DNA from 3 places in the Ruegeria sp. CH6 genome. Region 2 is predicted to be linked to each of the others. Evidence: riboswitches for the same ligand, from Rfam matches in the RefSeq annotation. Region 2 holds a riboswitch; each other region holds the start of a gene.
What was found. Region 2 has a riboswitch for cobalamin ahead of ACR0CW_RS10435 (aromatic ring-hydroxylating oxygenase subunit alpha). Riboswitches for the same ligand answer to the same signal wherever they lie in the genome.
Positions count from the first base shown of each region.

Region 1: linked by a shared signal. The riboswitch ahead of ACR0CW_RS04525 (CbtB domain-containing protein) and the one ahead of ACR0CW_RS10435 (aromatic ring-hydroxylating oxygenase subunit alpha) in region 2 are both predicted to bind cobalamin.
Region 3: linked by a shared signal. The riboswitch ahead of ACR0CW_RS11980 (DUF1636 family protein) and the one ahead of ACR0CW_RS10435 (aromatic ring-hydroxylating oxygenase subunit alpha) in region 2 are both predicted to bind cobalamin.

Region 1 covers NZ_JBQFQS010000002.1:48,868-59,517, forward strand. The annotation lists gene ACR0CW_RS04495 (CaiB/BaiF CoA transferase family protein) at 1-191, opposite strand, end outside; gene ACR0CW_RS04500 (thiamine pyrophosphate-binding protein) at 178-1,797, opposite strand; gene ACR0CW_RS04505 (DUF302 domain-containing protein) at 1,877-2,341, opposite strand; gene ACR0CW_RS04510 (DUF1636 family protein) at 2,494-2,838, shown strand; gene ACR0CW_RS04515 (hypothetical protein) at 2,835-3,329, opposite strand; gene ACR0CW_RS04520 (CbtA family protein) at 3,394-4,092, opposite strand; gene ACR0CW_RS04525 (CbtB domain-containing protein) at 4,097-4,267, opposite strand; cobalamin riboswitch at 4,304-4,510, opposite strand; gene cobF (precorrin-6A synthase (deacetylating)) at 4,554-5,297, opposite strand; gene cobA (uroporphyrinogen-III C-methyltransferase) at 5,290-6,018, opposite strand; gene ACR0CW_RS04540 (cobyrinic acid a,c-diamide synthase CobB) at 6,015-7,337, opposite strand; gene cobM (precorrin-4 C(11)-methyltransferase) at 7,324-8,118, opposite strand; gene ACR0CW_RS04550 (cobalamin biosynthesis protein) at 8,115-8,483, opposite strand; gene cbiE (precorrin-6y C5,15-methyltransferase (decarboxylating) subunit CbiE) at 8,480-9,679, opposite strand; gene ACR0CW_RS04560 (cobalt-precorrin-6A reductase) at 9,678-10,427, shown strand; gene cobJ (precorrin-3B C(17)-methyltransferase) at 10,400-10,650, opposite strand, start outside.
Region 2 covers NZ_JBQFQS010000003.1:362,072-372,721, reverse strand. The annotation lists gene ACR0CW_RS10440 (FAD-binding oxidoreductase) at 1-911, opposite strand, end outside; gene ACR0CW_RS10435 (aromatic ring-hydroxylating oxygenase subunit alpha) at 917-2,170, opposite strand; cobalamin riboswitch at 2,253-2,456, opposite strand; gene ACR0CW_RS10430 (AMP-binding protein) at 2,775-4,277, opposite strand; gene ACR0CW_RS10425 (hypothetical protein) at 4,189-5,034, opposite strand; gene ACR0CW_RS10420 (hypothetical protein) at 5,034-6,362, opposite strand; gene ACR0CW_RS10415 (BtaA family protein) at 6,359-7,459, opposite strand; gene ACR0CW_RS10410 (PEP/pyruvate-binding domain-containing protein) at 7,449-9,908, opposite strand; gene ACR0CW_RS10405 (UbiA family prenyltransferase) at 9,905-10,650, opposite strand, start outside.
Region 3 covers NZ_JBQFQS010000004.1:235,087-245,736, forward strand. The annotation lists gene ACR0CW_RS11950 (D-lyxose/D-mannose family sugar isomerase) at 1-247, shown strand, start outside; gene ACR0CW_RS11955 (tetratricopeptide repeat protein) at 250-792, opposite strand; gene ACR0CW_RS11960 (hypothetical protein) at 738-1,934, opposite strand; gene ACR0CW_RS11965 (alkyl/aryl-sulfatase) at 2,238-4,292, shown strand; gene ACR0CW_RS11970 (hypothetical protein) at 4,507-4,728, shown strand; gene ACR0CW_RS11975 (hypothetical protein) at 4,725-5,228, shown strand; cobalamin riboswitch at 5,288-5,494, shown strand; gene ACR0CW_RS11980 (DUF1636 family protein) at 5,736-6,092, shown strand; gene ACR0CW_RS11985 (ABC transporter ATP-binding protein) at 6,089-6,865, shown strand; gene ACR0CW_RS11990 (ABC transporter substrate-binding protein) at 6,878-7,828, shown strand; gene ACR0CW_RS11995 (FecCD family ABC transporter permease) at 7,829-8,839, shown strand; gene ACR0CW_RS12000 (LysR family transcriptional regulator) at 8,921-9,823, opposite strand; gene ACR0CW_RS12005 (tyrosine-protein phosphatase) at 9,928-10,650, shown strand, end outside.

The DNA.
Region 1 (10,650 bases), on a different contig from region 2:
CGATTACCGTCGGTATCCTCGACATAAGGCGGACCCCATTGGCGAGTGTCATCGCCGCCCGTGGCCGGGTTTTCAATTTTGATCACGCAGGCACCCAGATCACCCAGCAATTGTGTGCAGGTTGGACCGGCCAGAATGCGGGACAGGTCCAGAACCTTGACGCCCTTCAGTGGCCCCTCAGATCCGGCCATCATACCCTCCACGGTCAATTTCTGCCGCGATGACAGTGAAGCGATCGGCTTTCACAGCCGCATCCAATGCCGTTCGCAGTTCCTCACGGTTTCGGACGGTATGACCGTACCCGCCGAACGCGCGTCCCATGGCGGCAAAATCGTGACGGTCGAAATCCACCCCACGATTGCCCATTTGGCGCTGTCGTTGCTTCAATTCGATCAGCGCGAGGCTGGCGTCGACGAAAACCAGGAAGATGGGATTTCCGCCCATCTCAGCGGCGGTGGATAGCTCACCGGCCACCATCAGGAATCCCGCATCCCCTGAAAAGCTGATGACCGGGCGATCCGGCTCGACCAGTTTGAGGCCAATTGCCATCGGAACGGCACAACCCATCGTGCAAAGTGCCGACGATTGGATCAGCCCGCGCGCCTCGTGGCACTGCCACATTTGGCTAAGCAGGATGCGGTGCGCACCGCTGTCAGCTGTGGCAAGCGTTTCCTTGGGCAGTACATTCCGTGTCTCGGCTATTACTGCGGCAGGGCCCCATTCGTCGTCACTTGGAAAAGCCTTGCTAAGCGCTTCTTTAACTTGCTCCGGCTCTCCATCAGGCCATGTCGCCCGTGCCGGGTTGCCTTTTGCGATGGCTTCGAGTGTGGCAGCGGTGTCAGCAACCAGGTTCAGACCCGCCTGATGCATGTAGTGATCATTCACCACCGCAGAGATATCGATCACGCGTTTGTCTTCGGGATCCCAGATCTCGCGCCAGCCGGGGCGCATCTCGATTGGATCGTATCCCAAGCAGAGGATCAGGTCGGCTTGTTCAACCAGAGGCACCAAGTGCTTATCGGCCAACGGAGATAACCCCGCGCCCCCTAGACATAGCGGGTTGTCCTCGGGCACGATCCCCTTGGCCTTGTAAGTGGTCACAAAGGGAATCCCGAAGTGTTCCAGAAACGCGCATACGACACTGCGAGAGTCATCATACAGAACATCCAGGCCGATGATGGCGAGGGGTCGTTCTGCATTGGCCACCCAACGGCGGGCTTTTTCCAGACAGTCACCCTCTGGTGCAACGGCAGCGGGTTTTGCCAGGCGGCGGCGTTTGCTGTTGCTGACGCGGGTGTCAGCGACCGAGATCGGCACATCAATGTGCACGGGGCCGGGGCGGGGTTGATTGGCCAGTGATACCGCTTTGTCAGCGATGATGTCAGCGCCTTCTGCGGTCAGCAGAAAGGTCCCCTTGGTTATGGACCGGTAGACCTGACTGTGGTCCATGACCTGATGCGTGTAGGTCAGCGCCTCATCTGCATCGACACAGCCGGTCAGTACAATCATCGGCACCCGGTCCTGCAGCGCATTCGCAACCACATTGATGCCGTTCATCGCCCCCGGACCAAGTGTTGCCACCAGAATGGCGGGTGCGCCATCGCGGTGATGCACGGCCTCGGCCATGAATCCCGCAGCGTTTTCGTGTTTGGTCAGATGGAAGGTGATTCCAGCCTGTTCGAGCGCATCGACCAGTGTCAGAACCTCACCGCCGGGCATACCAAATGCGTGGCGGCAACCGGCCTCATACAGCCTTTGGGCCAAAAGATCAGCAGCGCGGGGGGACAGGTCCTGCATCAGTCATGCTCCGAAATTCGTGTTACGCAGCAGATTGCGGAGGACGCCCCGGGACGCAAGGCGCATCACGTCAGTGTGACTATTTGACTGCGCTTTCAGCAATGGCCTGAAACTTATCGTCCAATTCTTCGGCAATGTCGGCCAAAGGCTCACCACCCTCATAGACATATGGGGCAAATACAAAGCTGGGCGTTTTGTAGGACAGGGTGGCTGTGCCATCTTCATTCTCGGTTACATAGAACCGGATCGGGGCTTCGATCATAGCCGCTGTCGAAGTCTCGAGAACGCGAACTGCATAGTCATTGTTGAAAACGCCAATCACGCGATTTCCGAGGATCGTAATCCCGCGGGCAGCGGCCGCTTTGGTCGGTCCGGCCTGCGTTACCACGATGAGACCGTTTTCTTTCACTGCGCTCTTTGTATCGTCTACGAGCTCCTGATAACTCTTGTCGGTCAGATAGACAGCCCAGCCAGAAAGTGGTTCCGTAAACTCAGCCCATGCGGGCAGAGCCAACAGACAAAGCACAGACCATAGCGATTTCATCAAGCAACCTCCAAGGGTTTGAGTGTGAGATTGATGCCAGATATCACTTTCCGGTGCACTCACATTCTCGTGCGCTCATCGCGACCACGGGCTTGTGTCACAGCGCTGAAAGCTTCAGAAACAGCGGAACTCAAGATTAAGGTGAAACGTATTTGGCGCAGACCCGGCTATTAATTTGCACCAGTTGTTCCGGCACGCGCGATCGTGATGCCGAACGGCAAGCCGTACAAGCGGCATTGACCGGTATCGACCTTGCGGCGGAGATCGAAATCGCAGAACACGCCTGTTTCAGTGGATGTAGCGAACCCACGTCGATCGCCCTGCAGGGCGAAGGCATGGCGTCATATGTTTTTTCGGGGATCGATATCGTTGCAGATGCGGATGATATTGCTGCGACTTGTCGAGCGTATCTGGACAGCCCCGCTGGCTGGATCGAAGACGCCCGACCATGCGGGCGGCTTCGCTTGTGTTTGCGGGCGCGTATTCCGGCGCTTTAGTCCACCTGTACAGTTACCGAAGCACTGACCGGCACATCTTCGACCATCAGCGGGCTGTGGCTGTTGGCATTCAGCGATACCTTAATCTCAACCTCGCCCTTGGGCAGATCGGAGATGTGCATCCAATTGCCATAAAGGCGGGCGAGTTTCGTGCTATTCACGTAGACATGTGCGTGACCTTCACCGGGATTGTCCGCAGCAGAGGCGTTTTCGGGCGCAAACCGAAAGTTCCGAGGCATGACATGCAGGTTCCATCCGGCCATTGGGTCCTGCGTTACCGTAATTTCCAGACCGGGCGCATCCTGACCGGCAGGCAGGTTGATGGCGGTCGAATGATCATGCGCCATGGCTTCGGCATGAGAACCGCCATGCTGATTGGGGTCCGCATGGTCGTGGCCGTCAAATGTGACGCCATTGGCCGCGGCGAGAACGAAACCAGCGCCGCCGCCAAAGACCAGACCAATTGCAAAGAGGGCAAGTGAGCGAGCCATTTCTATTCCTTGAGCCAAAAAAGAACCCGCCGGGCAGAGCCCGGCGGGATGACATGTTGGGGTATCAGGCTGCTGCTTCGGCGCGTTTGCCTTCGCTTTGCCAGAAGTAGCCGGCAAATGCGCCAACCAGAACCCATGCGACAAGGCCGATGCCAAAGGCACGTGCGGCAAACAGAGCGCCGATTTCGGTTGGGACCGGTCCGGTGAAGACATCCGGTTCGGGTGCGCCGATCAGATGTGGAGCAACGAGCAGCGCTGCCGCAATCACGTAGCTGATGATGTTGCCACCAAACGCAATCAGCCACATGGCAACCGCCGCAGCCGCGACGGTGGCGAACCACCAGACTTGCCGTGCGTAAACATCTGCAGCAGCAACGCCAGGAACTTCGGGTGCCAGGCTAAAGCCGGGTGCAAAGTGAACCGCGATAAAGCCCGCCAGACCCCACAGAACACCTGTGCGACCATCGATCTTGTGACCCTGACCTTCGGCCACAGACATAAGGGCAACCAGAACCAGTGCGTAACCGGTATAGGTGAGCATGGTGAAGATGACGCTCAGCGCGTCGCGTGTCAGCTCAGAGAACATGCCCGGTAGCTCGGGATGGGCCGTGACTGCTTCTCCACCGAAATGCACCAGTTCACCGGACTCATAGAGCTCGGCGTGCAACAGAACGGGTTGCACAAATACAAGCTGCAGCAAGGCGGCAATCAGCCCCGCTGCAGCACCAGCGAACAACGCGCTGGTCAGAATGCGACTGAACATCTGCTTAGTGGCAGGGGAAACCGGTTGCGTGGCGCACGTCGTGTGCAGCGTCATGCAAGCCAGATGCCTGAACATGTCCGGTCAGGGTGATGATTCCCAGGCCCAGAACCACTGCGAACATTACCGGCAGAAAGCCTGTCTTTGCAGCAGATGCTGTTTGAGTTTGTGTCGTCATTTCTTGTCCTCCAGTGCCGTCGCACCCGACGGCTGGTGTTTCTATGTTCGCCTGGCAGGTCTCCTGGCTCGCGGGTCGGTGCCTCTGTTCGCCTTCCCCCCGAAATCGGGAGTGGCTGGTTGAACAGGGGCTCACCGCTTACAGTCGCGGGGGCGGCTTTGGCTTTGACCTCAGACGAAGTCGCACCACATTCCCTCTTAGCATCCGGATTTCTCCGGCAGGACCAGACCCGATCATTTAGCCGCGATGCGCAGGTTTGCGCAATCGCCATTTGCGACGTTTTCGGTCAAATCACGCGCTTTTTCAGAACGTAGATGTCCATGATCCAGCCATGATCAGCCCTTGCCTGTGCACGAGTTGAGAGAACCTCATCACAAACTTCAAACAAGGTTCCGTTGATCAGGATTTCTTCTTCCATACCGACGTAAGCGCCCCACCAGATGTCATAATTTGCCATATCAAGGCTCTGGAACGAACATTCGCCGTCCAGCATCACTGCGACGGTTGAAGCAGCCTCAGGCCAACCCTCGTCCCGGATACGGCGACCGGTTGTAACGACATAAGGTGCGCCGATATCGTTGATCGGAATCCCATGTGCTGCGGTCAGGGCCTGCAGGGCGGTGATACCGGGAATCACCCGTTTGATCGGTTGCGGTGAGAGACGCGCAGCGATTCGCAGCGAGCTGTCATAAAGTGAGGGATCGCCCCAGATTAGTAGGGCCACGTATTGTGCATCAGGATGGGATGCGATCGCTTCCTGCCAGCGCAGTGCTATTGCATCATGCCATTCATCCACCCCACGTAGATAGCCATCATCGGCCCTACGCGTGGGGATGTCGAAATAGGCGATTTGCGGAGCCGCTTCAGTGACTTGAGAAATGATCTTCTCACGTACGCCGGCAAGATCTGCCTTGTTCTCACCCTTGCGCGGGATCAGGATCAGATCAGCTGCACGAATAGCCTCGGCACCCTGAAATGTCACGTGATCCGGATTGCCTGTACCGATCCCTATCAGGCTCAGTTCATACATTATCGAACTCCGCCAGCGGTCCATAGAGTATCAGTGCCGGGGCTGTTCCGATTTCAGACTGCAGCCGTTCCGACAACGCTCCGATGGTCGAGCGGTGCAGCGACTGATCGGGTGTCGAGACAGATTCTGCCATCAGCGCGGGCGTGTCCAAAGGCAGACCATGTGCTTGCAGCGCCTCAACAAGTAGCGGGAAAGTGCGTTTGCCCATGAAAACAACTGTGGTCGCCCCCGAATCCGCCAACGCCGGCAGGTTCAAATCTTCGGGCAGTTTGCCGCTGACATCGTGGCCGGTGACAAATTGTACACGGCGAGCTGTCAGGCGGCGGGTCAGCGGAATGCCTGCGGCTGCCGCGGCGGCGACGGCAGATGGAATTCCGGGGATGATTTCATACTCGATCCCCGCTGCCTTCAGCGCGACCAGTTCTTCTTCAAGCCGACCGAACATACCTCCGTCACCTGATTTCAGGCGAACGACATGGGCACCGGTTTGTGCATAGTCGACCAGCAGACGGCTCACATGATCCTGCTTGGGTGAGGGGCGACCAGCACGCTTTCCTACACCCACCAAATCTGCGTCCTCGCGGGCGTGGGTAAGAATAGGTCCGCTACTGAGATCGTCGAACAAAACCGCATCGGCCTTTTGCATCCGGTCAACGGCCTTGAGCGTCAGTAGTTCCGGATCTCCGGGGCCTGAGCCAATGAACGAAACGAAACCGCTCATGCTGAGGCCTCTGCGATCAGATGAAAGAATGTGCCGGTGACGTTGCCCCGAACTGATCCTGTCTGTGGTCCTTCCGCACCTTCTGCGTCAAAGACTCGCGCAAGAGGAGCATCGGGCTGTTCGACAATAGACGAATAATGGAACTCGTGCCCGCGAAGCGCTGTACCAACCGAGAAACCGGGCATCTTTGCCAACAACTCGGCTTTGCGATAGCCGAGGTTGAACTTGCGCTTCTCATAAGAGGTCACAAGACCGAGCAATCCCGCCATTTTGTGTGGCGTACCTTCCTTGTCGATCAGCACGTCGCCCAAAGCCATGTATCCACCGCATTCACCATGCACTGGACGGGTTTCCGCGTGCTTGCGTAGACCAGTCTGGAAAGTGTCAGCGACTGCCAGAGTGCCGGCATGCAACTCAGGATAACCTCCTGGAAGCCAGACAAGATCTGCATCGTCGGCAGGCGCTTCATTGGCCAACGGCGAGAATGGCAGGATTTCAGCACCCGCTGCGCGCCAACCTTTGAGAAGGTGCGGATAGGTAAAGGAAAATGCTTCGTCCCTGGCCAGCGCAATCCTTTGGGCTGGGGGGCGCGGCAGCGCGGTCGACGATGGCCCATTGGGGCCTGAGGAGGCAGCCTCCTTGATCGCATCAAGATCCACATGTTCACGCAGAAAGGCCGCGTATCCGGCAATCGCGCTTTCCAGATCAGGGTGCTCGACCGCTTGTATCAATCCAAGGTGCCGCTCTGGCAAAGTCAGATCACCCCGACGCGGCAACACACCCAACACCGGCAGACCCGCACGCTCCATACCCAGACGTGTCAGGCGTTCATGCCGCGGGCTCGCGCAACGGTTTAGGATCACCCCGGCGAAGGGCAGATCCGGATTGTACATCCGAAATCCTAGCGCCGTAGCGGCAGCCGATTGCGCCTGTCCGCCTACGTCCAGCACCAAAACCACGGGCCATCCCATCCGCAGGGCTGTTTCGGCGCTGGATCCGTGGCCCAGTTCTCCGGGCTTGGCGACCCCATCAAACAGTCCCATGGAACCTTCGGCCACGACAATATCTGCGCCCTCTGACTGCGCCGAGATCGCGTTAAGCAAAGGCTCACCCATCGCCCAGCTATCCAGGTTGAACGAGTCCCGGCCAGCCGCCGCCCTGTGAAAAGCGGGATCGATGTAATCCGGGCCGCTTTTGAACGGTTGAACCGTCAGTCCATCTTCGGCCAGAGCGCGCAAAAGACCCAGCATCACTGTGGTTTTTCCGGTGCCCGAGGATGGTGCCGAAATCAGAATTCCGGGAGGATTAGTCATCACCATGGCTCCAGCTCGACCACGGGCTTTCCGCGCTCTGAGGACGATAGCGTCGGTCATAGGTTTTGGAATACAAGCAGCTTTCGTCAAAACCTTCACCGGCCAGTGCTGGACCTACCATGATCAATGCTGTGCGAGAGATGCTCTCGTCCAGCGCATCTTTCAGGGTCGCTAGGGTGGCGCGGATAATCTGCTCATCCGGCCAACTGGCGCGATAGACAACAGCCACCGGACAGTCAGCGCCATAGGCAGGCACCAAATCTGAAATCACCTTGTCCAGATTGCCGATCGACAGGTGAATGGCCAATGTTGCGCCAGTGCGGGCAAAGTTCTCTAGCGTTTCGCCCTCGGGCATCGACGAAGCACGCCCAGGAGTGCGGGTCAGGACGACAGATTGAGCAAGCCCGGGAAGGGTCAGCTCGGTTCCAAGTGCTGCGGCAGCGGCGGCAAAAGATGGCACGCCTGGCGTTACGCTAACCGGAATGCCTTCGGCCTTGAGCCGACGGATCTGTTCACCCATGGCCGACCAGACCGATAGGTCGCCTGAATGCAACCTCGCCACGTCCTGTCCGTCTTCGTGAGCTGCTTTGATTTCGGCTACGATCTGATCCAGATCCATTGGCGCGGTGTTCACGATCTTTGCACCTTCTGGGCAATGGCCCAGAATTTCCTCTGGCACCAATGAGCCCGCATAAAGGCATACTGGGCAGGATGCGATGATATCGCGTCCGCGCAGGGTCAGCAGGTCGGCGGCACCTGGTCCGGCGCCGATGAAATAAACGGTCATATCTGTCCTCCGATAGCGATCGCGCATGTCGCAAGGCGATCGTCCGAAATCTGTCTGGGTGAGAGTAGCCGCGCACCGGGTCCGGCTGCGGCGAGAGCGGATGCTTCGGCCACGCTGCCAGTGCCATAGGTGGCACGACTGCGGTTCGAGCAGGTGAGAGTACGCTGACCCGCCAGTTCGGCAGCAGCTATGAAATGCAGGGGCAGGGCGGACGATTCTGCAAAGGCAGTCAGTGCTTCGTGCCCCTCTTTGTCCGCGACTGTTGCGAGAGCTTCCACAGCATGATCGGCAGTAGCGAGATTGAATGCCGTCTGCAGGCTCTCTGCGGTGGCGTTTGAGGAAAACCCAAGTCCTGCGACGATCATAACGTCATGCTCCACTGCACAACCGGGTAGGCTGATTTCCAACCACGCCGGAGGCCAAGCGCTGACGCCTGCGCCAGTTCGATGCGCAGCAATTCACCGCCAAGCTTGTCGTGCCACTTGGCCAGCAAAGCTTCGCTTTCCAGTGTAACCGCATTGGCGACCAGCCGTGTGCCTATAGAGAGGTTGGACTGCAACCAAACCAGCAGCTCTTCGCTGAGACCGCCGCCGATGAAAACGACATTGGGCAGCGGCAGCCCTGACAGTCCGTCCGGTGCAGTACCATGCACGACGTTGAGACGATCCTGACCCAACGTATCGGCATTTCTGCGAATGCGTTCGGCGCGGTCTTCGCGCGGTTCAATCGAAGTTGCGGTCAGGGTAGGGTCGCACATCAGCCATTCGATGCTGATTGATCCGGTACCGCCCCCGATATCCCAAAGATGCTCGCCTCGCTGTGGAGCCAAAGCCGAAAGGGTCAGGGCGCGTATTGGACGTTTGGTGATCTGACCGTCGGTTTCAAAGATTTCATCCGGCTTTCCTGAAGCCTTGGGGAAGGCACGGCCGGTGCCTGCAACTTCAAGGCCAACGCAGACGGGATGTTCAAACGATCCGAGCAGTGCTTCGGTCAACGAAATACTCTGAGAGCGTTCGCGTGGCCCGCCAAGCGCTTCCATTACGTGAAGCGAAGTATCGGCAAATCCGGTTTCGTTCAGATATGTTGCAAGCTCGGCAACAGCAGCCCCGTTGCGAAGCAAAATAATCGCACGCAGACCGGGGGCCAGATGGGGTCGCAAACGAGTCAGAGGGGCGGCATGCAATCCAAATGTTAGCGTGCCTTCCAGAGGCCAGCCAAGCCGCGCGGCGGCCAGTGAAAAGGTCGATTGACCAGGAAGTGCCGTCCATTCACCCGGCTCGAAATGGCGCGCAATGACTGAGCCCGCACCAAACCAGAACGGATCACCCGATGCCAGAACGACCGTTCTGCGCCCTTTCTGTTTGCTCAGTAATGGCAGGCCGTCAGAAAACGGAACCGGCCATTCGATGCGCTCAGCATTTGATTCAGGGATCAATGATAGATGCCGGGGTGGGCCCATGATGACTTCGGCGCGTTCTAGCACTTGACGGCTTGCGGGCGACAGGCCATCCAGTCCATCTTCACCCAACCCCAGAACGGTCAGCCACGGAGTATCAGTCATGTCCCACCTCCTGATCCTTGGTGGCACCACCGAGGCCAATGCGTTGTCCAAGGCGGTGGCTGAAAAAGGTATCACAGCAACCTATTCTTATGCGGGCAGGGTAGACAATCCGCGTCCGCAACCCCTGCCGGTTCGCGTTGGTGGATTTGGCGGTGCCGAGGGGTTGGTGCGCTATATACGTGATCATGGGATCAGCCATGTCGTTGACGCGACGCATCCCTTTGCAGCCCAGATGAGCCACAACGCCTATAGGGCCTGCAGTGACGCTGGTGTGAGCCTGGCCGCCCTGACGCGTGCAGCCTGGGTTGAGCAGGAGGGGGACCAATGGCAGCGCGTTGCCAGTGTTGATGCTGCAGTCGCTGCACTGAACGGAGCTGCCAAGCGCGTGTTTTTGGCTGTTGGTCGCATGCACCTTGAGGGCTTTGCCGCCCAACCTCAGCATCATTACCTGCTGCGGTTGGTTGATGAACCGAATGAATTGCCGCTGCCGAATTGCGAGGTTGTGGTGTCGCGTGGACCGTTTTCGCTGGACGATGACCTTGCGCTGATGAAGCGTCACGGAACTGAGCTGGTTGTGTCCAAGAACGCAGGCGGCACCGGTGCGCGCGCCAAGCTGGAAGCCGCGCGAGCGCTGGGCGTGCCGGTGCTTATGATCGACCGTCCCGCCTTGCCGCAGAGGACGGAATTGTCGAGTGTCGCTCAGGTTCTGGACTGGTTGTCTCATTCCGGGGTGAACCTCGGGGTGTAGACGATCGGGGTGCCATCTCTTTCGATGACACGGGTGCGGGAGGAACCGACAATCACAACGGTCTGCATGTCAGCCATGTCAGGTGTTGCGTCGGCCAATGTCGATATTCGGATTGCCTCATCGGCGCGAGAGACGGCGCGCGCAAACAGGATCAGCCGCTCCGGCTCGCATTCTTCACGCAGGATTTCCAGTGTTTTTACAAAGCCCTCTGGGCGGGACTTCG
Region 2 (10,650 bases):
AAACCAACCGAGCGCGCGGCGGCGAGGACCGTATCGGTTTCGGCTACTTTGGCAGTCACACCCGAGGTCGCGAACAGGATCTCGGCATTGCTGTCATCGTCGAGGACAACGTCATCCAACTCAGGTAGATCCGCCTCAGTTTCCACCGGCGCGCCAAAGCTCTCCTGATGGTAGTTGTCCATATCAAAGCCAAGACCAGCCAGAGCGTCCCGCACCGCCTGCATGAAGGGCTCAGGGCCACAACAATAGACCTCGCGCTCAAGGTAATCAGGCGCCATCAGACCCAGCATCAACTGGTTGAACTGACCCTGATATCCCGTCCACGGACGGTAGCGATCCGGCTCTTCAACAACGAATTTCAGATCCAAACCATCAGTACGGCTGGCCATCTGCTCTAACCGCTGCCGAAAGATGATCTCGGACGGTCGTTTGGCGCAATTGATGAAAACGACATCCAGATCACGACCTTCATCCCACATACAGGTGGTCATCGACATCATCGGGGTGATGCCGGAGCCAGCCGAGATAAACAGGTACTTTCCTGCCTGGCTTTGGGCGTTGGTAAACAGCCCCCCAGGCCCAATGGCTTTGAGACGCATACCGGGTTGAAGGTTGTCCAGCATCCAGCGCGTGCCGATACTGTCGGCTTGCGCTTTGGCAGTGATGGTTATCGACCGTGGCCGCGACGGCGATGATGAGATCGTATAGGTGCGATGAACGACCCCTCCGGGTTGACTCGGAGCTGGGATTTCGAGCGTCAAGAACTGACCTGGATGATAGGCGAACTGCGCCCCAGACGGGGCACGGAATGAAAAACTGGCGGTGTTCGGCATCTCGGGCACGACAGAGACGCATTCCAGCATTTCGCCATCCTGCCAGATGGCCGAAGAGAGCGTGTTCAGATCTTTCATCAGCCTTACTCCGCCGCCATCGTGTCCGGCGCCAAGCGAGCCGACAACGTGTTGCAATACCAATCCACGAACTGCAGCACGCCGGATTCCTGAATGGGTGAATATGGACCAGGTACATAGGCCGGACTGTTGATACCCTGCTGGTTGTCCTCGACCACCTGCCGGTCTTCGTCATTCGTGGCGACCCAGACTTCGGTCAGACGTTTCACGTCGTAGTCAACGCCTTCAACCGCGTCCTTGTTGACCAACCATTTGGTAGTGACCTCAGTCTCTGTCGGGCTGATCGGAGTGACTCGGAAAACAAGCGAGTGATCGGCAAGGAAGTGGTTCCACGTGGTCGGATAGTGGAACTTCAAAAGCGATCCCGCATCGGCAAAGGGCGACCGGCCCAACCAGCGGCGCACGGCAGACTTTCCGTCCATCGTATAGCTCTCAGCGCCTTCTTTCAGCGGCATACGCGCCAGACGGTATTGACCATCATCACTCAGATAGAACTGCGATGGCATACCCGCAGCCTGACACCGGTCGAAATGGGTCTGCATGTGGGCCGGGGTCTCACCGCCTTCGATCCCTGTAACGCCCGGATCGTCGGGAAAAGTCCGGCACAGAGCAGGATGGTTGCCGCCGCAGTGATAGCACTCGCGGTTGTTTTCCCAAACCAGCTTCCAGTTGCCGTTCTCGATGATTGAGCTTTCAAAGGCGACCTTGGCATTCCCCAGATCATGCGGCTCAAGATACGGGCGCGCTGTATTGGCGAAGGTGTCGAAATCTGGCGCGTCATCCGCAAGACATATATAGACCAACCCGGCAAGCTCGCGGCAATGGACAGTCTTCAATCCATGCTGTTTGGGATCGAAGTCCGACCCCATGTCACGGGCCCATAGCAATGAGCCGTCAAGTTCGTAGGTCCACTGATGATACGGGCAAACCAGCTTCGGCGCATTGCCTTTTGCAGCCTTGCAGATGATCGAACCGCGATGACGGCACGTGTTGTGAAACGCCCGTATCTGGTCATCGGAGCCGCGCACAATAATCACTCGGTAGGCACCTACATTGTACGTAACGTAGTCGCCCGATTTCACCAATTCACACGCCGGGATGGCAAACAGCCAGTCGCGATAATGGATGGTTTCAAGGTCGGTCTGAAAAATCTCGGGATCGGTATAAAACGCCTGTTCCAGAGCATAACCCAGGTTTCGACGCGCCAACAGGCTTTGGATATTGTTCACTTCTGGCTCTCCTGCCGCGCCCCGCGGCATTGCTTGGGCAGATGACAAGGAGGAACCGTCCGGAGGCGCGCGAGGATCACGTCCGAAACTCGTGCCCCCACCGCCACCCGCGGTTTGACATATCTGAGAGGCTGGTTTCCGGACTTGAAAGGGACTTGCGCCCGGTTGCGACACCTTCCCGGGATCCTCGTCCCAGTGGTTGATTGTCGAACCTGACCTTCCTTACCGTTGCGGGGGCAGTGCCGGACTTACACCGGCTTCCCAATTCTCCGCTGCCTGAGAATCAAACAGCGGCACCTCACGAATACCAAGTTATTTCAGTCGCTTTTAACCGCTGAAATACTTGCGACATTCGCGGACGCAAAACAGACATCGGATTCCTCGCACGCAAATCAATACGTGCGATTGTTCTCCTACATCCAATCCTCAAATGGTTTGGCCCAGACCGATCAGTTCCGACAAATGCCTCTAATGAGCCCAAGCTGCGCTTTAGATTTTCTCTCAGTGCGGCGGGTAGATCTACTGGTAGTTGGTTATTGCAAGTTGCTGGACTTTTCTGCCGACTAGCCGGCAGGTACAAAACTGTGCTCGACTGCTGTTTCCCGTCGGAACACGGAAGGGAAACTACCGAGGATCAACAACCCAACAAGTGAGCAAGTTTTACTCGGTCAACTTTGGAATTGTGGCGTTTGTCCATTGGTATTTTTCTCACGTGGATCACTTTGGCAATACCCAGTTCCTGCGCCAGACTACTCCAGTTTGATAGCTGACCCGCGTCACCTTCAATGCATAAAGCGGGGCTTTCTTCGAAGTTCATAAGCGCACTGTTCGTCACGCCCGGCCATTGCCGGGCTGCAATTTCGATTGCGAAAGGAAAGGTGCGACCAGTCGGGGTTCTTACATCGCTCCCCAGTCTACCCAGCAGCCACAAACGCCCCCGTTCATCCAAGTGACCCGCGTCGCCTGTTCGATGCCATATCGTGGTGCCGTCTTTGATTTTGTTTTCCTTGGAGTGCGAGGGATCAAGATAGCCATCATTTACATGATCGCCCGCGACCTGAACTTCATCGTTTCGAATTCGGAGTTTGATTTGCGAAACCGGAAACCCGACAAGAAGCCCCTTGCCTGCTGCCATTTCACGTTGGTCAACTTCGGAGATGTCACGTACATCAAGATGCGCAATCGGTTCAGCTTCGGTTGACCCATAGACGCAGACCACGTCCAGACCAGTATTGGCGAGCAGCCTCTCAACCAGGTCAGGAAACACCGGGCCGCCGCCGGTGAAAACCGTGTGCAGTTGGCCGGTATCTTTACACTGCGCAAGTTTTTCGCACAAAGACGGTGGGATCAAAAGCCGTGTAACTTGCTGCTTCGATATCCAGCCCGCTAACTGCTCGGGAGATAGTCGATCCAGATTGCTCATTTTCCAATTCGGCAGAACAGTCGTACGCCCGGCCGCAAGGTTTATCAGGGTGAAAACCGGGAACGCAACCAGATCCCGTTCGACTGCATCACTGTGTAGAAGCGGCGCAATGGCATCATGTTGCGCCATCAGAAACGCGTGACTGCGGGGTATGGCCTTGGCTTGACCTGTGGTGCCGGAAGTGAAGGAAATGAGCGCCGTGTCACTGTCATGAACAGCCGCGACTCCGGGGTCACTGCGGGCACTGCCTGGTAGTAAAAGACGCAGCTTAAACAGTTCCGGCACAACGAACTTCAGCAAAGCAAAGTGACCTGATGCGCAAAAGGCCTTGGGTTGGGTCGTTCTCGCTGCGTGACGCAACCCCGCGAGTCCCATCGCCGGTTCAGGCAAAACCACTGTTGCGCCCAATGACCATAAGGCCGCAAGGCTAGCGTAAAGATCAGCGTTGACCGGCATCGCCAGTAGAACGTAATCGCCTTGGCCAACTCCCTTGCGCTTCCACTTACTGGCCAATTGCTGTGCTCGTATCTGCACCGCACTAAAGGTGATCTCGCGACCGTCGCCCTCAACAATGGCCGTCCGGTCCGGGTGTCGATCAACCGCAATGGCAAAATGGTCCAGCAGGTTAGCCATCCAGACGCAGCCCAAACAGGTTGTACCGCCGGAATACCGTTGCCCCTTCGACAACGCTGCGATTGGCGGATTGGTTGTCATCATGGATCAACGCGTGGATGGCGGACTCATAGCCAAGCTTCAGGGCAGACATATGGAATTGACTGGCCAAATGGCGACCTGCGCCACGTTCAAGGCTTGCATAGGTCTTTAAGATTGCCGCTGTCGGGTTTGGGCCTTCTGCATAGTTCGGAATGCCAAACAGAAAGCCCGCCAATGAGCCGTCCGGACGCCGGGCAAAAAAGATAAGCTCGCGCTTCAACATCGGAACGACAGGCATGTACATAGCAAGAAAATCACGCTCAGAGATAGGCTTATAGAAGGCGTTTCGGGAAAAAGCCTCAACAGATAGATGATACACTTGCCGGAATAATTCTTCGGGGTTGGTTCCGTCCCAGGGCTCGACATTAAATGCGTCGGTTGCAGCAGGAGAAGACTTGGTCGTTTTTGCCAATGGCACACGTGCCGAGAAATACTTACTGATGGTGGTAAATCCCGCTGCCTTAAACACGTCGGGCTCATGTGATTTGTTTGTCGGCTCCATCAAAAAGGGTGCTGAACCGTCACTGTACGATACAAACCGGTAGCTGTGCCAAGTATCTCCGGACATCGGGCCAATGATCCGATCAACCCCGGCATGCCGGACACGTTCAATTGCCATTTGCAGAGCTTCCAAGCCGGCCTCTGGGGCCTCACACGAGAAGTCGCCGATTGTTGCAGCTGGGACGCCAGCCCAATCGGGGCCCTGCAGATAAACAGACAGTTTGGCACCGTCAGTCTGAATGCTCTCTTTCGTCATCATACAACTCCGGTGACAAATCCGTCGCCAATAGATCCTGCTATGAACCAAATGTAGTAGGCAAGCGGGGGTAGAACCGCCAAAAGCGTGAGCCTCGAAACACGGTTCTTTTGGAGTAATTGCGGAAAAACCAGGGGCACAATCGCCATAATTGCGAGTGATACAAGCGAGAGCGCGGTCAGGGGTTCAGCCCAGTTCGATTGATCAGAATTCAGGGAAACCGCCCAGATACGAATTAGAAACAGGACCGCGGCAACCAGCGGTATCGCAATAGGAATAGTGCGCAGCGCCACAGCAGTGAGCCCCATGGCCAACCCCATCGCACTGACTCCAAAAAAAGATATCGCATCCCATCCCGTTGCATTTCCCACCGCAAGCCAACCGAACCCCAAAAGCCCCAAGGCGGCTACGATATCCAGATCGGGATACTTACTGTCACAAGGAGAAGCAGTGCGCGCCCAACCGTGTGCGGCAAGAACCATGATAGGCAGTACTGTGTTCTGCAGTTTTGCGGCTGCCAGCAGCAGAAAAACCGCAACAACATAGACACGGGTCGTATGTTTGGTGAATCCCAGCTTTGTTCCCACCACGCCGAAACTGACCAGAGCAGCAAAGAACAAAATGGTTAGCACGGCCAGCTCTGCCAGTGAGCTAAAGTAATGGGCTTTCAGAAAAATCAACAAGCCGAGCGGCAAGAACAGATTGTCAAAGCCCCGCCAGCTTTGTGCCTCGACCAATGTGCCAAAGGCCGCAACCATAAGGGACAGCATCATGATGTTGGACGGCGGGAGTTTCGACAAAAACAAAAAGCAGATGATGGAAACCAACAGCGTAACGACAAAAAATACTACTGACCCTTCCAGGCTCTTGTCGCCATCTTCAACCACGTACCGCTTGGTTCCATATGTCGTTCCGGCAAGCGCAGCCGCAGCATCCGCCAGTGTCAAAACGGCGATCGGAAGCACGTAATACAGAGTGTTTTCCCCGGCCAGCAAAAAACAAAGTCCAACGGAAATCGCCAACAGGAAATCACCATATGAGGTGCGTTCGACGCTGTGCAAAGCTGCACCCAGACCGCGTGAGAACCGGGGCAAACGTAAGATCGACATTACAAGTATCGTTACCCCGATCAGCATGTAGACCGGCCAGCGATCCGGGAAAATCCACGGCAGAACCAGCGTGAACAGCCCGGTTCCGACATGCATTAGTTTACGTTGTACTTCTGCGTTTAAGCCAACCTTTTGCGCCAGCCGTCGGACAACTGCCATCAATCCCAACAGGGCCAGAACAGAAGCCAAGGCCAGCAGGATCTGGACCATGACACTCACGCGAGCACCTCTTCCACGACAAAGTCTGAATAGAAAAAGGCCATGTCCCGTGCTTTTAGCCGAGCCTCAATCTCGCGTTGTGTTTCAACTTCGCCTCTAAATGAAGCGGGCAAACGGCGCGGTGCCATCATGTTCCAATAAACAAGACGAGCCTTTGGCGCGGCAGCTGACAGGATTGATCCGTAGACCTGCGCAAACACATCAGGCGACATATATTCGAAAATGTCAGACAGGTTGAACCCGCTGGCTTTTTCACCGGTTGAAACGAAGGCCTCTAACGATCCGGGCCTGATATCGAGACGATCGAGGCGAGCGCGGATGGTATCATAATGCTCAGGCCGCCAGGCCATCGGCAGCGCGTCGCCATGCGTACCCTTCAGAATCCAGTGCAAATAGGGATTTTGCGACGGATCAGTATCAACGCCTGCGTGGCGAATGCGACGCGCCACATGCTGGGCAGGGCTGCCTTCAACGTGATCGAAGAACGCCTTGTCGCGTCCCATGCGCCCCATCACAAAGCGAGAAAAGAATACATTCAGTAACAGCCGCCATCTGAAGGTATTAAAGCGCGTATCGAAGAAAACCTCGCGCGCGTCCGGCGACCGGGGTGCAAAGACTTCATCAATCGTACGTCTGGAATGTACAAACGGCAAAAGCCGTGTGCGGAAAATACGAAAGTACCGCTCGAACTTGCCGACCCCGCCTATCCCGTAACGCTCCACATCAGGGGCAAGACCGGCCCAGAAGACGCTTGTTTCAGGATCAGTGGCCTTCAAAGCCCTCGTCAGCAGCTCTGCTCGCCTCTTGCTGGGCCGCGATCCTGTCAGTTCCAGAAATTCGGGGTGTGTCAAAGACTGGAAAGCCCCGATCCTTAATTTTAGACAGGCAATCTGCGCCGGTGAAAGATCGACAACCACAACTTTCGCGGGGTCCAGCGTTAGCATAGCCAGCGCGTTATCCCCTGCAGAACAAATGGACACCAGCGTGCCCCCCGCGCAATCGCCCAGCGCGTCGGTCAGAACGTCCGCATCCTCCCACAACTGAGCATATCGGATATGGTCGAAATCTGCCTTGCTCTCGATTTCACTATACCCCATCGCACCGTTCCACCTTGCCACTTGCCCCGTCGACCGACAGGGTTTCACCATCCTTGATCCATTGCGTGGCCCCTTTCAGGCCAACAACACAAGGGATGCCCAATTCGCGCGCCACAATTGCGGAATGCGACAAAAGCGACCCCCGTTCCACAACAATGGCCGAAGCGTTCGAAAACACCGCAATCCAGCCCGGATCGGTGTGACGCGCCACAAGGATGTCGCCGGGTTGCAGCGCCTCAGTCCGCGGGTCAAGGATCACACGGGCTTTTTCAGTTACTTGCCCGGCTGAACAACCGGTGCCAGTTTTCACACGCTCCGGATCGCTATCGAACTCTTCCGTATCCGCCCAGATCGGAGAAATGGCGGGACCTCGGATTTCGATACGTTCCGGCGGGTCCGGACGCAGGGACGCTGCAGCATCTTCGCGTTGGCGTTGCGCAACTATGGTTTTCAGATCAGGCGAAAGACTGAACCCTTCTACGGCTCCCAAGACCTCATACGTCGTCAGATGAAACACGTCGCGGGGTTCGACAAGCAACCCCCTTGCAGAAAACTCTCGACCGATGCCAAGAAAAACACGCCGGGCATGGCCGAAGATACGGGTACGTTCAAAGCGCAGGTTCTCTCGGTCACGAACGCGGGCCTTGACCCAGCCTATGATCCATTTAGACAGGTAGCGTTTCAGCGGATTGGCAGGAAACAGGGTTTTCCAGTCCGGCTCAGTGCTGGTGTGTCGCTTACCCTCGGGACGAGCTGCACTGGCTGCGATGGCCATCAACAGGCTGGTGGGATCATCGCGCAACGGTATACTCTCGAGCTTCAACTCCTCAGTGCATCGATCCCCGAATTTGTCCAAGTAAGACCGAACTTCAGCCTCGATCTGTGGAAAGGGGGCAAGGGTCTCAATCCGGCATTCCGCACTCAACTGATCAGTAATCCCGGCCTCGCGGACCAAGTGAGCCATGTGGGCAATTCGCTGCGCCGGTTCGGCTGAGATGATATCGCCTTGACCGATCATGACATCGTTATGCAGCAACAGCCCGTCTTCACCCAACCACTTGAGCAGCAGGTTGCGTGATGCGCCAAAAGCGATCATGCACAGGAAGTCATTTACAAGCGGTGCGTCCCAGCGATCCAGCAGGGTACTTTCGATATGGCGATACTCAGCAGCCAGTTCGGTCGCGTTCGCTGCTTCTATGTCGAGATCACGATCCAGAATGTTATTTAGTCTGCCATAGAAGTTGCGCCGGGTACGCGGCAATCGCACGGCCTGCCAGATCAGGCTGCCCGCAACCGCAGCCAGTTTGGCGTATTCCAAAATCTTGCGCGCGCCTTCGGCAGGAGCAGGACCAATCCCGTCCGTGATTTCACGCGGCATGGGCTCGGACACACCCATCATCGTTTCCATGTAATCGCGGTTCAGCGAGAACCCCGGCAGCAGCGCCAGAGCCCGGTACCAGTTGACCAGATTGTAATAAACACGCCCATCAATGCGCCCAAGGAAATTGTCGAAGATGGCCGAGTTCTGCGCGACGGTTCTATCCGAAACACCCAAAAGCCGCACGAAGGCGCGATAGACCCGAGAGTAGACATGCACGGCAAAGGAATAGGTCAGTGGACTGACCATGCCCGGATAGCTTTCGACGATATTCGAATTGTCAAAAATGGTAAGCGCATCATCCGGCACCGCAGCTGGTCTCAGCTCGGTCGTAATTGGTCGTGCCTGGAGTATGTGCAGCCCATCCGCATCGAACGCCCATTCGATGTCTTGTGGGATACCAAAAGCCTCTTCCGCTTTGCGCGCCAGCATTGCCACCTGAAGCGCCTGGTCCGGTGTCAAAACTTGAGCCGTGGCTTGGGCGCATTCAGGCTGCCTGTCTTGATCAATAGTCCAATCCTCACCATCAACCTCACCTGCCACCAGGGCGTCGCCTAGACCTTTGACGGCGGACACGACTACCGTGTTTCGTTGTCCGGTCACCGGATCGGCCGAGAAAGCGACACCGGCGGTCGTCGCATCAATCATGCGCTGTACAATGATGGCGGGGGCTTCTGCCTCGCCCCCGGATTTGACCGAGCGATAGGTAGCAATAGAATCCGTAAATCCTGATTGCCAAACCTGTTTCGCCGCCGACAGCACCTTGCTGCCGGTGACGTTCAAGACTGTATCGAACTGCCCCGCATGACTGTGTTCGGCACCATCTTCAGCCCGACCGGAGCTGCGCACTGCATAAGGTCCCGGACCCAACGTATTCAATGCCGCGCTGATCGCATCACTCAGCCCGCGAGCTGCAACGGGCCCTGTCTTACCTGCGCGGAAAGCGGCATCGGTTATGACAAAAAACGCAGGTGGATTGAACCCGTGACGGGCGAGGTTTGATAGCGCAGTGGCTTTTCCTCCGACCACCGTCGGATCAGTTGCATCGGATTGATAGACGATAAAGGTCACCTGAAGCCTCCGATCAGAAACGGCAAAAAGCCCGCTGTGGCATAACAAAAAAACACCCACAGTCCCGCGATTGTATCCATCCTGTCCTGTGCCTTAGGCGTTGGTGCCGTCATATAACTGCGTGCAGCAAGACCACAGGGCACCAAAGCAGCGGCCCCGACCACGACGGTTATCCATCCAACATCAGTTGCAAACCCTGTGCCCACCAGAAACCCAAAGGACAGCACAACACAGCCCAGCCAAACAATGGCGGCGCGCCGATACCCCCAAAGACCCGAATAGGTGTCTACGCCGTCAATTTCGTTTTCGGGCGACCATAGCTTGCGTCCGATCTCGAGAACGCAGCCATTCACAAAAGACAGCGTTAGAAACAACCAAAGTTTTGATGCAGCCCCTCCGGCCGGAAGCCATTCGATGCTGGTCAGCAGCAAATCGATCAGCGGCATAATCGCCATATGACTAATCAGATACAGAACCGGTCGCACCTTAAGCCAAGCTGGTGCCCCGAATTCGGTCGTCATTGCCGCCAGCCATACCCAAACCACAAGAAGACACCACAGAACCGGAGGATACCACAACCATGCAGCGGCGGTAGCCAGCGGTAGGGTCAGCAAGCCAAGCACCAACACCTCAGCCGGGGACACCAGCCCTCGTGGAATAGGGCGCTCGGGGCGGTAGCGACGGTCATCCTCGGCATCCTTGAATTCGTCGCAAACGCGCATCTGGAAAAACAACGCCATTG
Region 3 (10,650 bases), on a different contig from region 2:
GCCAAGTGATGCCTGCCCAGTGACCATCCAGCCCGGAGAGCATCTGCGTCTGAAACCCGGTCAAAGCGTGACATTGATGCCCGGTATCTGGCACGCCTTTTGGGCGGAACAGGGCGATTGTCTGATCGGCGAAGTTTCAACCGTCAACGATGACCGCACCGACAACGTGTTCGAAGCTCCGATCCCTCGTTTCGCCAACATCGAAGAGGATGCCGAACCCGATTTTCTGCTGGTGGCGGACTACTAGGGTCAGCTGCCCAATCCGGCGCTGTTCAGGCTATCCATCAGCTTGCGTTTGAATGGTTCATCCAGCTGCCAGATCGAAAAAATGTCAGGTGCTTTGGCCGCGATGTCCGGCTGCAGTTCCAGTAATCTGTCCAAAGCAGTCTTAGCTTGCTGCTGGTCCCCGGCCTCGACACTCAGGGCCGCGCGCCAGAGATGTGTCCAGAAAAATCCGGGCATATCGATCCGGTCGAGTACGGTCAGAGCATCTTCGTACTCACCTTGATCGAACAGATAGAACACGCGCGGAAAATGATACCAGTGTGGGTGTACGGGGTTCAGCGCAATGGCCCGATCAACGATGGCCAGCCCCTCGACCCAATCATCTCCAAACGCCAGCCGCATCCCGTAGTGGGCCAGAACAGTCGCGTCGTTGGGATTGAGCGCAACCGCTGCCTGACCGGCCTGTTTGAACCCTTCGATATCACCCGTGACAAATCGCATGTTCGCCAACATCAGATGACCTGCGGCCAAATTGGGATCCGCCTGAATCGCTTTACGCGCAGCCATATCCGCTGACGCAAGAATTTCAGCTTGATCCCCCCGAGGTTGAACCGGATCTGCTGCAGATAAAGGTTCGACAACACAGCCCAGGCTTCGGCATAACCGGGGTCTTGTTTCACCGCATTTTGAATGCAGGCCAGTACGTCGCCATGCCGCTCAAGATTGATGGTGATCTGATAGCTGTAGTAATCCAGCACGCAATCATAGGCATCGCGATTTCCCGGCGGCGTGCGTGCAGCGGTTTGCATCGCGTCCTGCGTCAACAACCCATACTTTCCGGCCAGCTGACCAGTCACATCCCGAACAATCTGATCCTGAGCCGCATAGATCTCGCCCGGGGACTGCCCGACCGTGTAGGAGCGCACCCAGGAATAGCGCCCCTCATTCAAATCGATCAGACGTGCTGACAGGGCGACTTGATCTCCGGTTTCCAACACTGACCCTTCCAGTGCGAAATCCGCCCCGAACTCGTCCCGCAATTGTTGCGGGTCCATCTCCTGCTGGCGATACCGGCTGACAGTACCCAGCGGCAATATCCAGAGATCGCGAAACCGAACCAATTCGGTGGTCAGTTGCTGCGTAATTCCATCTGCAAGCGTTTCCTGAGCATCATCTGGTGATGTGAAGGGAAGAACAGCGATGACCGGTCCGTTGGGCAATTCTGGATCGCGCCCGGTGGCCAGAGTGATCTGAACTACCGCAAACAATATCAAACCGAGCAGCAGCCCGAAACTTGCGACCAGATATGGCCAGCGAAAACGCTGTTCGGGTTCGACGCTCGTGTTCGGATCATCCTGCGAATGGGGTTCTACGATTTCCACACGCTCAAATCGGGGTGCATATCCACCCTTTGGGATCGACAGCCGGATCGGGTCATTTCGTCCCGGGCCCGCATAATAGCCGTCAATATCCTGACGCAACCGGCGCGCCTCGAGCCGGACAACCGGATCGACCTGCTGATCAAAACTTGCGTCGCGATCAAAGACCGACATGGCGATCGAAACGCCTTTGATCTGATCCGCGCGCCCCGCCAAATACTCATCGACAACATAGGTCAGGAATGCCCGGCGTTGCGGCGTCGCGGCAAAATCCGGGTGCTTCAGTAAGCGCGAAAGCTGTTCGCGGATGTCCTGTTCCGAAATTGTCACTCGTCAGAGCCCCAACACTAAAAGCTTTTAAAACCGGTGAGTTACCGTGTGCGATCAACGGCTCTTACTCTGTTTACCTCACAGGTAGCAACATGTTCGCACTTCACGGAACGATGCGGATGGCTAGGACAGGCGGACTGTTTGCCAATTCGGCGAGCTTCAAGGGGTCAAGGAGAGCGCCTGAATGTCGGCCATCATCGCCACCGACGCATCTACGTATGCCGAATATACGCGCGGCGACGCCCATTCTTTTTCTGCCCCATACGAATTCTGACACCACCATCCACAGGAGCCGTTCCAAATATGGCACGCCGAAACTTTTTGGTACTGACAACCGCGCTGCTGGGCCTCACTGCCAGCGTCGCGACCGCGCAGGAACATTTTGACCCCAAGGGCAAAGCGCCCTCGCGCTTCACCGTCGAATTTCAGGAGTTGATGCGTGACTCTCTGCCGTTCGAAGATCAGCGCGACTTTGAAGAAAGCAGCAAGGGTCTAATCGCCGTCCCCGACTACCGTCAGATCAAAACCGAAGACGGCACCGTTGCCTGGGACATCGGCAGCTATGACTTCCTGCTTGAGGAAGGTCAGGAATTCGACTCGATCCACCCGTCGCTTCAGCGTCAGGCAATTCTGAACATGAACTATGGTCTGTTTGAGATTCTGGATGACAAAATCTATCAGGTCCGCGGTTTCGACCTGTCCAACATTTCGTTCATTCGGGGCGACACTGGCTGGATCATCTTTGATCCGCTGGCTTCGAAAGAAACAGCCGCAGCAGCGCTGAAACTACTAAACGACACGGTCGGCGAACTTCCCGTTAAGGCCGTAGTCTATTCACACTCGCATGCTGACCACTATGGCGGCGTTCGTGGTGTCATCACTGACGAAGACGTTGCAGACGGAGTCGAGGTCATCGCGCCAGCTGGCTTCATGGAACATGCGGTTTCCGAGAACGTCTATGCAGGCAACGTGATGAACCGCCGCCTGTTCTTCCAATATGGCGTGCTGCTGCCGCGTAACCCCTATGGTCACGTGGATCAGTCGATCGGTAAGAACATCTCGGCCGGGACCACCGGCCTGATCGAGCCAACCCGCTATGTCTCGGACGATTATGAAGAGATCACCATTGATGGTGTCCGTATGATCTTCCAGAACACGCCCGGCACCGAAGCCCCTGCCGAGATGAACACCTATTTCCCAGACCTCAAGGCCTTCTGGGCGGCGGAAAACATCACCGGCACGATCCACAATATCTACACCCTGCGCGGTGCACTGGTCCGCGATGCGCTGAGCTGGTCTAAGCACATCAACGATGCGTTGTACGAGTTCGGCCAGGAGGCAGAGGTGATGTTTGCTTCTCACTCCTGGCCACGGTTCGGCAATGACCGCATTCAGGAAGTGATGCGGGCGCAGCGCGATACCTATGCCAACCTCAACAACGGCGTTCTGAACCTCGCCAACAAGGGTGTCACCATCAATGAGGTGCACAATGTCTATGAGGTACCGGAAAGCCTGCAGCAGCAATGGGCGGCGCGCAGCTATCACGGTTCCGTCGAGCATAACAGCCGTGCGGTTATCAACCGATACCTGGGGTATTGGGATGCTAACCCGACCACGCTGACACCGCTTTCGCCCGAAGACAGCGCTCCGTTGTTTGTCGAGATGATGGGCGGGGCCGAACCGATCATGGCGAAAGGGCAAGAACTGGTCGATGCCGGCAAGTATTTGGAGGCGACCGAGATCCTCAACAAACTGGTTTATGCCGAACCGCAGAACCAGGCTGCCAAAGACCTGCTTGCCGACGCGTTCGAGCAGATCGGGTACCAAAAGGAAAGCCCGTCGGTTCGCAACTCATTCCTGGGCGCGGCCTATGAACTGCGCAACGGTATCCCGCAGGGCGCCACCATCGAGACCACCGGTCCGGACACGATCAAGGCGATGCAGACCACCATGTGGCTGGATTTTCTCGGCATCCGCGTCAACAGCGAAAAAGCGGCCGACATGGAGTTCACCATCAACCTGTCGATTCCGGATCGCGATGAAAACATTGTGGTTGAAATGAGCAACGCCACCCTGACCCATATCGTTGACCAGACTGCGGAAAACGCCGACCTGTCGATCAGTCTGAACCGCGCTGATCTAGAAAAGGTCATGACCGGCGAACGTAAGCTGACCGACATGCTGGCAGATGGCACCGCCAAATCTGAAGGCGATACCGAGATCGTGGCACAACTGGCTTCGACACTCGATCAGTTCGATCTTGGCTTCGAACTGATGCCGGGCACCGGCGCGCAGGATCTGACCCCTGAAGCGAATGACTTTGCCCAGCCTGCGCTCGCGAATTCCAACGGCGGCTGATAACCCCATCAGTTAGCTGACCCAGGTTCGCAGGGTTGGCTTTCGCCTTGGAAGGCGGGTTTTCCCGCCGGAAGACGGGCCGTCGCAACCGGTCCGTCTTTTCCTTATTGCTTTTTCCGACTATTTTTGTCAGTTAAGCACCGACCTAGTCAGATTCTCTGGATTCACGCCCGGTCACCGCCCTGCCCGACGCTGACCAAGAGACAACCAGATAATGACAAAATCGCTTGCTGACCTGCTGGCCATGGATGCTGTTGCCAGCCGACATGGATGTGCATTGAAACCGAAACTCCGCGAGGCCATCGAAGCCGACCTGCGGTTCCCTGCACATGCCACCGCACCCCGCCCACAAACAGAACTGACCGCAGATGAGCTGCCGGAAAACGTGCTCAGCCTGTCGGCGCATTCCCCAAATTCTGAAAGGAAGCGCGCATGAGCTTTTCAGTCTATGGATCAAACGGCGACAGACCAGCTGCGGGCAGACCAGACTTCGATGATTTTGAGCTGGGACTGTTGCCTGTTATGCGACACTTCATCCTCAGTTTTGCCGATCCCGATACGCAATCGTGGCAACACGCCTATTCCACGGCCATCGAACGCTGGGGCGTTGATCAGGGCCTGAACATCGCGCATCTGATCTATAAAATCGTCAAGGTCACATTGCATTGCCGCCCGGCGGGGCTGGCCTTCAACGACCCGCTTTGCCTTGAACAGCGTGGGTCACTGACATGCGATGAGCTTGCGCTGATGAAGATGCTGCATCACATGCGGCGCGACAACACGCCCGAAGCGCGCGATGCCGTCAACCTTGTTACAGGCGGCTATCCGGATCCCCATCTGATTCAGGCTGGTCTGACGCTTGCCAATCGCTTTCCGACCGGTAGCGACCGACGCGGCGACACCACCCGCCGGCCGATGCTTCGGGTCGTGAAGTAAAAACCTATCCCTGCGTTGACCAAGCCTTCAGCTGGCGCTTGACAACGCTATCGACACCAGACTAGCTGACACGAGATGGTTCCCGGCGGTTTGTCCGAGGGATGAAAATGGGAATACGGTGCGGTGCGTTCTGCGTACCAATGCCGTGACTGCCCCCGCAACTGTAGGCGGAGAGCGAAGCCAAAAGACCACTGGCCCAAAGGCCGGGAAGGTTGGCCAAGCATCGACCCGCAAGTCAGGAGACCTGCCATCAGATGTTTAACCAACCCGGGGCGGGGCGTCCTGGAAGGAGGCTTTGATGGCGCGTAATCTGCGTGTGTACATATACGGCACCTTCTGTCCGCACTTGGCAACAAGTGGAGCGGACCATGCCGGAAGCAAATAAACTCTTCGCTTTGTATTTTCAAAACCGGCAGTGGCACAGCATCGCAAATCCGAGCTGTAATAAATTACTTGTTACGTTATTACATTGCTTATCACCCGGATTGTCAGTAAGTGGAGCGCGTAATGCCTGAAAACTCTGATCATTTCCTGTTGATTTGCGAGACCTGTCAGGGCTCGGACAGTGCCGATGCGCTTCGAACGGCGATTGCGGACAAGCTTCCGTCCTGCTTCGCAATCCGAGGGGTTTCCTGCATGGCTGGCTGTTCACATCCTACGACCGTTGGCTTTCAGGCTGCGGACAAAGCGCAATACCTGTTCGGTCGCATTAGTTCAGCGCAGGACATTGAAGCGCTGGCCGCGTTTGCCTGGCAATATCAGGACAGCGCCGACGGCTGGACCAATGCCACGGACAGACCCCCTGCCCTTTACACCAAAACCTTGTCGCGCATGCCGCGCATCTTGTCTGGAGGTCAGGCATGACATTTCTGGTTGCCGAAAATCTCGAGTACTATGCATTGAACGGTGATGTGCTGCTGCAGGGTGTGTCCTTTGATCTGGACGAGGGATCAGTACTGGCCATCGCAGGCCCGAACGGCGCGGGCAAAACCACCCTGCTGAACCTGCTATGTGGTGTCGAAACCATCGCGCTTGGGGATGTACTGATACGCGGTCAAAGCCTGCGATCGCTATCGCCTCAGGACCGCGCCCGGACCATCGCTGTTGTAAGCCAGCAGGAACTGCCCGATGGACGGTTACGACTGAGAGATTACGTAGCCTTGGGGCAGATTCCCATCAAAGGCGACCGATCTGCAGATGAACATAAACAGGCATTGGACAGGATATTTGACCTGACCGAGCTGCATCATCTGGCAGGCAAGCAGATGTCGACCCTATCAGGAGGCGAGCGTCAGCGCGCTCATATTGCGCGCGCTTTGGCCCAAAACCCGTCGCTGCTGTTTCTGGACGAACCCACCAACCATCTGGATCCCGATGCCAAGGGGCGCATGCTCTCGCTGGTCGCCGATCTTGGTATCACCGTGGTCATGATCGTCCACGATCTGGTCATGATCCCTGAGTTCGCCACCCATGTTGCGTTGATGAAATCCACCCGACTGACGGGTTTTGGACCAGTCAGCAACATCCTGACGCCACAGCGCGTGCGCGAAACCTTTGGCGTCGAATACCTGTGTTTTCAACACGAAGACCGGGTGATCCCCGCACTCGACATCCGAAAAACCAAGCTTACAAACTGACAGGAGCTTTCCATGAACCTGAAACTCTGGCCCGTGGCGCTGATCACCGGCCTCGCCACCAGTGCGGCCGCACATGAGGTCACCGTAGACAATTGCGGCGAACCGCTTGTTTTTGACTCAACGCCCGAACGGCTGGTCGTGCACGACATGAACATGACCGACATGGCCTTTGCGCTTGGCCTGCAGGACAAGATCGTCGGCCTGACTGGCATCACTGGATGGTACAAGACCAGCCCGGAATTCGATACGCTGCGCGGTGACATCCCCGAACTGGCGCCGAAATACCCCACTGTCGAAAATCTGGTAGCAGTAGAACCCGATCTTTTCTTTGCCGGGTGGTACTATGGCATGAAGCCCGGCGGCGAAGTCACTCCGGACACGCTGGCCCCCTTTGGTATCAAGACCATGGTCCTGACCGAAAGCTGCGTGCATCTGAACAAGGACCGGCCTGAAGCCAGCATGGACCTGTTGTTCGATGACGTTCTGCGTCTGGGCAAAGTCATGCATGTTGAGGACAAGGCCGAAGCACTGGTCGATGGCTGGAAAGGCCAGCTGTCTGCCATCGAAGCCAAAACCGCAGATCTGGCGAAACCCCGCGTCTTCCTGCTGGATGGTCCGGCTGATGCGCCTTTTACCGCGGGCAAGTTCGCAATCCCTGACGCGATGATCACTGCCGCTGGTGGCGAAAACGTAACCCATGATCTGGACACCAGCTGGGGCCGCACCTCGTGGGAGGCCGTCGCCGCCACGAACCCTGAATTCCTGGTTCTGCTGGACTACCAGACCGGCAACGGCGCTGCGGATACCTTCAAATTCCTGCAGGAGCACCCCGTGATGTCCCAGACCGACGCAGTCAAGAATGAACGCTGGATCGGTCTGCGCTACGAAGAGCTGACACCTGGACCGGCAAACATCGAAGCGATCGAGAAAATGGCGCGCGAAATGCACGCCGAGATCAACTGAATGGGCCCGTTGGGCCGGACAACACTGCTGGGGGCGGCCGTTCTGGTCGCCCTTTTGCTGGTGTCGACAATCTATGGCACCACGCCGATCCCTGTTGCGGACGTCCTGACCGCCATTTCGCTTGGCACTGGCATCAGCGAAGGCGACATGTCCCCGCTGCATCGGATCGTGTTCGACCTGCGTTTACCACGCGCTCTTTTTGCTGCTGTCATCGGCGCGGGCCTTGGTGTTGTCGGGGTCGTGCTTCAGACCACCACCCGAAACGATCTTGCCGACCCGTTCCTGTTCGGCCTGTCCTCTGGCGCTGCCGCAGGTGCAGTTCTGGTTATCACCGTTACCGGCGATGTTCTGGGCATCTGGACCTTGCCGCTTGCAGCCTTTTGCGGTGGTCTCATCGCATCCGGGGTTGTTCTGGCTTTGGTGCAGAGCTTACGCACAAGTGCACCGGAAAAACTGATCCTTGCCGGGCTTTCGGTCTCATTCCTGTTCTCGGCAATTACCAACTATCTGATCTTTGCCGGCGACAACCGAGCAGCCCATTCCGTGATTTTCTGGATGCTGGGCGGGCTTGGATTGGCGCGGTGGGAAACCTTCCCTCTTGTCCTTGCAGGGCTTGGCCTGATCCTAGCCTATGCACTCTACCGCAGCCGATGGCTGGATGCGCTGCTGACCGGAGACTTCACCGCTTCGACTCTGGGCATACCTGTCAAAGGACTGCGATACAGACTGTTCTTTGCAGCAGCTTTGGCGACGGCAGCGTTTGTATCTGTGGCGGGCGTGATCGGGTTCGTCGGCCTTATGGTCCCGCACATTGCACGCGGTATTGCCGGGCCACTTCACAAGAACCTGTTGATAACGGCGGCGCTTGTAGGAGCCGTGCTGCTGACCCTCTCAGACATTCTGTCCAGACTTCTGCTGGCACCACAGGAACTGCCCGTGGGTATCGTGACAACATCGATCGGGTCGCTCTTTGTGTTCATTTACCTGTTCAGATCGGGAAGGCGTGGCTGACCGGTTGAACCGGTCACATGGGATGATTGGTGACCAGCGGGTGTTCTCTTGCAGACCGCTTGCTGAGTCGGGGGGTCTCAGCTATCTTCTGCCAACCTGATGATCACCTATCCAGGCGCGCTGATCCCAACTGCTGATCTGTTCAATTGCCCATCTCATGACAGGACCATCCACCGAAGGATTTGAGGTCAGAAAATCAACGGTTTTCAGGATCGCATTCTGCGCAAACGCATAGTCAATCACCTTTAGTTCGCCATCCAACACATCACGCTCGACCGTAGTAACCGGGAGCTCGGCCCAGCCGAGACCATCGCTCACCAACTGCTTGCGAATATCCGGATTTACGGACACCCAGACATCCGGGCTGAAGTGTCGTTTGCTTGACGATGGCCACCCTTCCACGATCTGCCGGTAACAGGCCAAATCACTTCGGCTGACACGTTTCTTAGCTGCCAGAGGGTGATCAGCACGACAAACCGGAACAATCCTTTGAAACCCGATGCCGCGGCTTTGATAATGTCGTTCCCCTTCCAGTGCCTGAGTTACAAATGCGCCATTGGCCTCGCCACTCTCGAACGCATTCAGGATCATGTCCCTTGGTTGCTGTTCGATGCTCAACTCGATCACGGGAAAGGTCTCGGACAGTTCCCCAATTAAGCTTCTGACCCGTTCGACCAGCAACCCATCCTCGACATAAAGTGAAAAACTAGGCTCCATCGCACCGTTCAGCGCTTCTGCCTGACCACGCAAGGCGTCAACGCTTTCCAGCACTGTTCTGGCATGTCGCAGCACCGAGATGCCCTGCTCGGTCAAAACCGGCCGATAGCCTTCTCGATCAAAGAGCGGCAGATTCAGGTCAATTTCGAGATTTGAGATCGTCGTGCTGATAACGGACTGAGCCTTGCCCAGATTACGTGCTGCGGCAGAGAATGAGCCACAGTCGGCAGCAGCAACAAACGCACGAAGCTGATCGATATCAGACATTGAAAACTCCATCAGAAATTACGATAGAGTTTAACTTTCTATATCACATATCAGTCTGGTTAAAGGGCGCGGAAAGAATCGGCTTTGCTGTGAGGACAACACAAATGAGAACGCTCCCTCTTCTGGTCATGGGTGCAGGAACACTGAGCCTGCTTACCCCCGGGCACATGGCTGCTGCACAATCGCCGGCATGTCAGACTTCGCTGGATATTGATGTTCCGGCCGAGTGCGAGACCATTCCCGTGACACATCCCGTTGAAGGGCTTGGGAATTTTCGGCAGCTGACCACACCCGACAACGGGATCAAACCAAATCTGCTATTTCGTTCGGATCAACTGGATGAGTTGTCCGAGAGCGCAGTATCAGAACTGACCGCCATTGGTATTGAAACCATAGTCGACCTGCGTTCGCATGAAGAGCTGGAAACCCACCCTAACACGCGGCTTGATACGGTCAGTTTTGATGTCAATCTGCCAATCGGCTCTGATCCCGCTGACATAGCCAAGATCATGCCGGTCGAAGTTGCAACGCAGATCCGTCCCTTGTGGTTCGATGGCAAGTTCGACGAAATTGATCAATTACTGGATGATCATAACGTAGACCTGCCGCAGGTACGGATCGATCGCTACCGTGATTTTGCGACCAAGTTCGATCCGCAGGTCTCACGTTTCCTGCATCTGCTGACCGATGATCAGAACTTCCCACTGCTTTTTCACTGTGCCGGAGGCAAAGACCGGACCGGATATCTGGCGGCGGTCACTCTGCTGACGCTGGGCTATTCCGAGCAGGATGTGATGCGCGATTACCTGACCACAAATCTCTATACT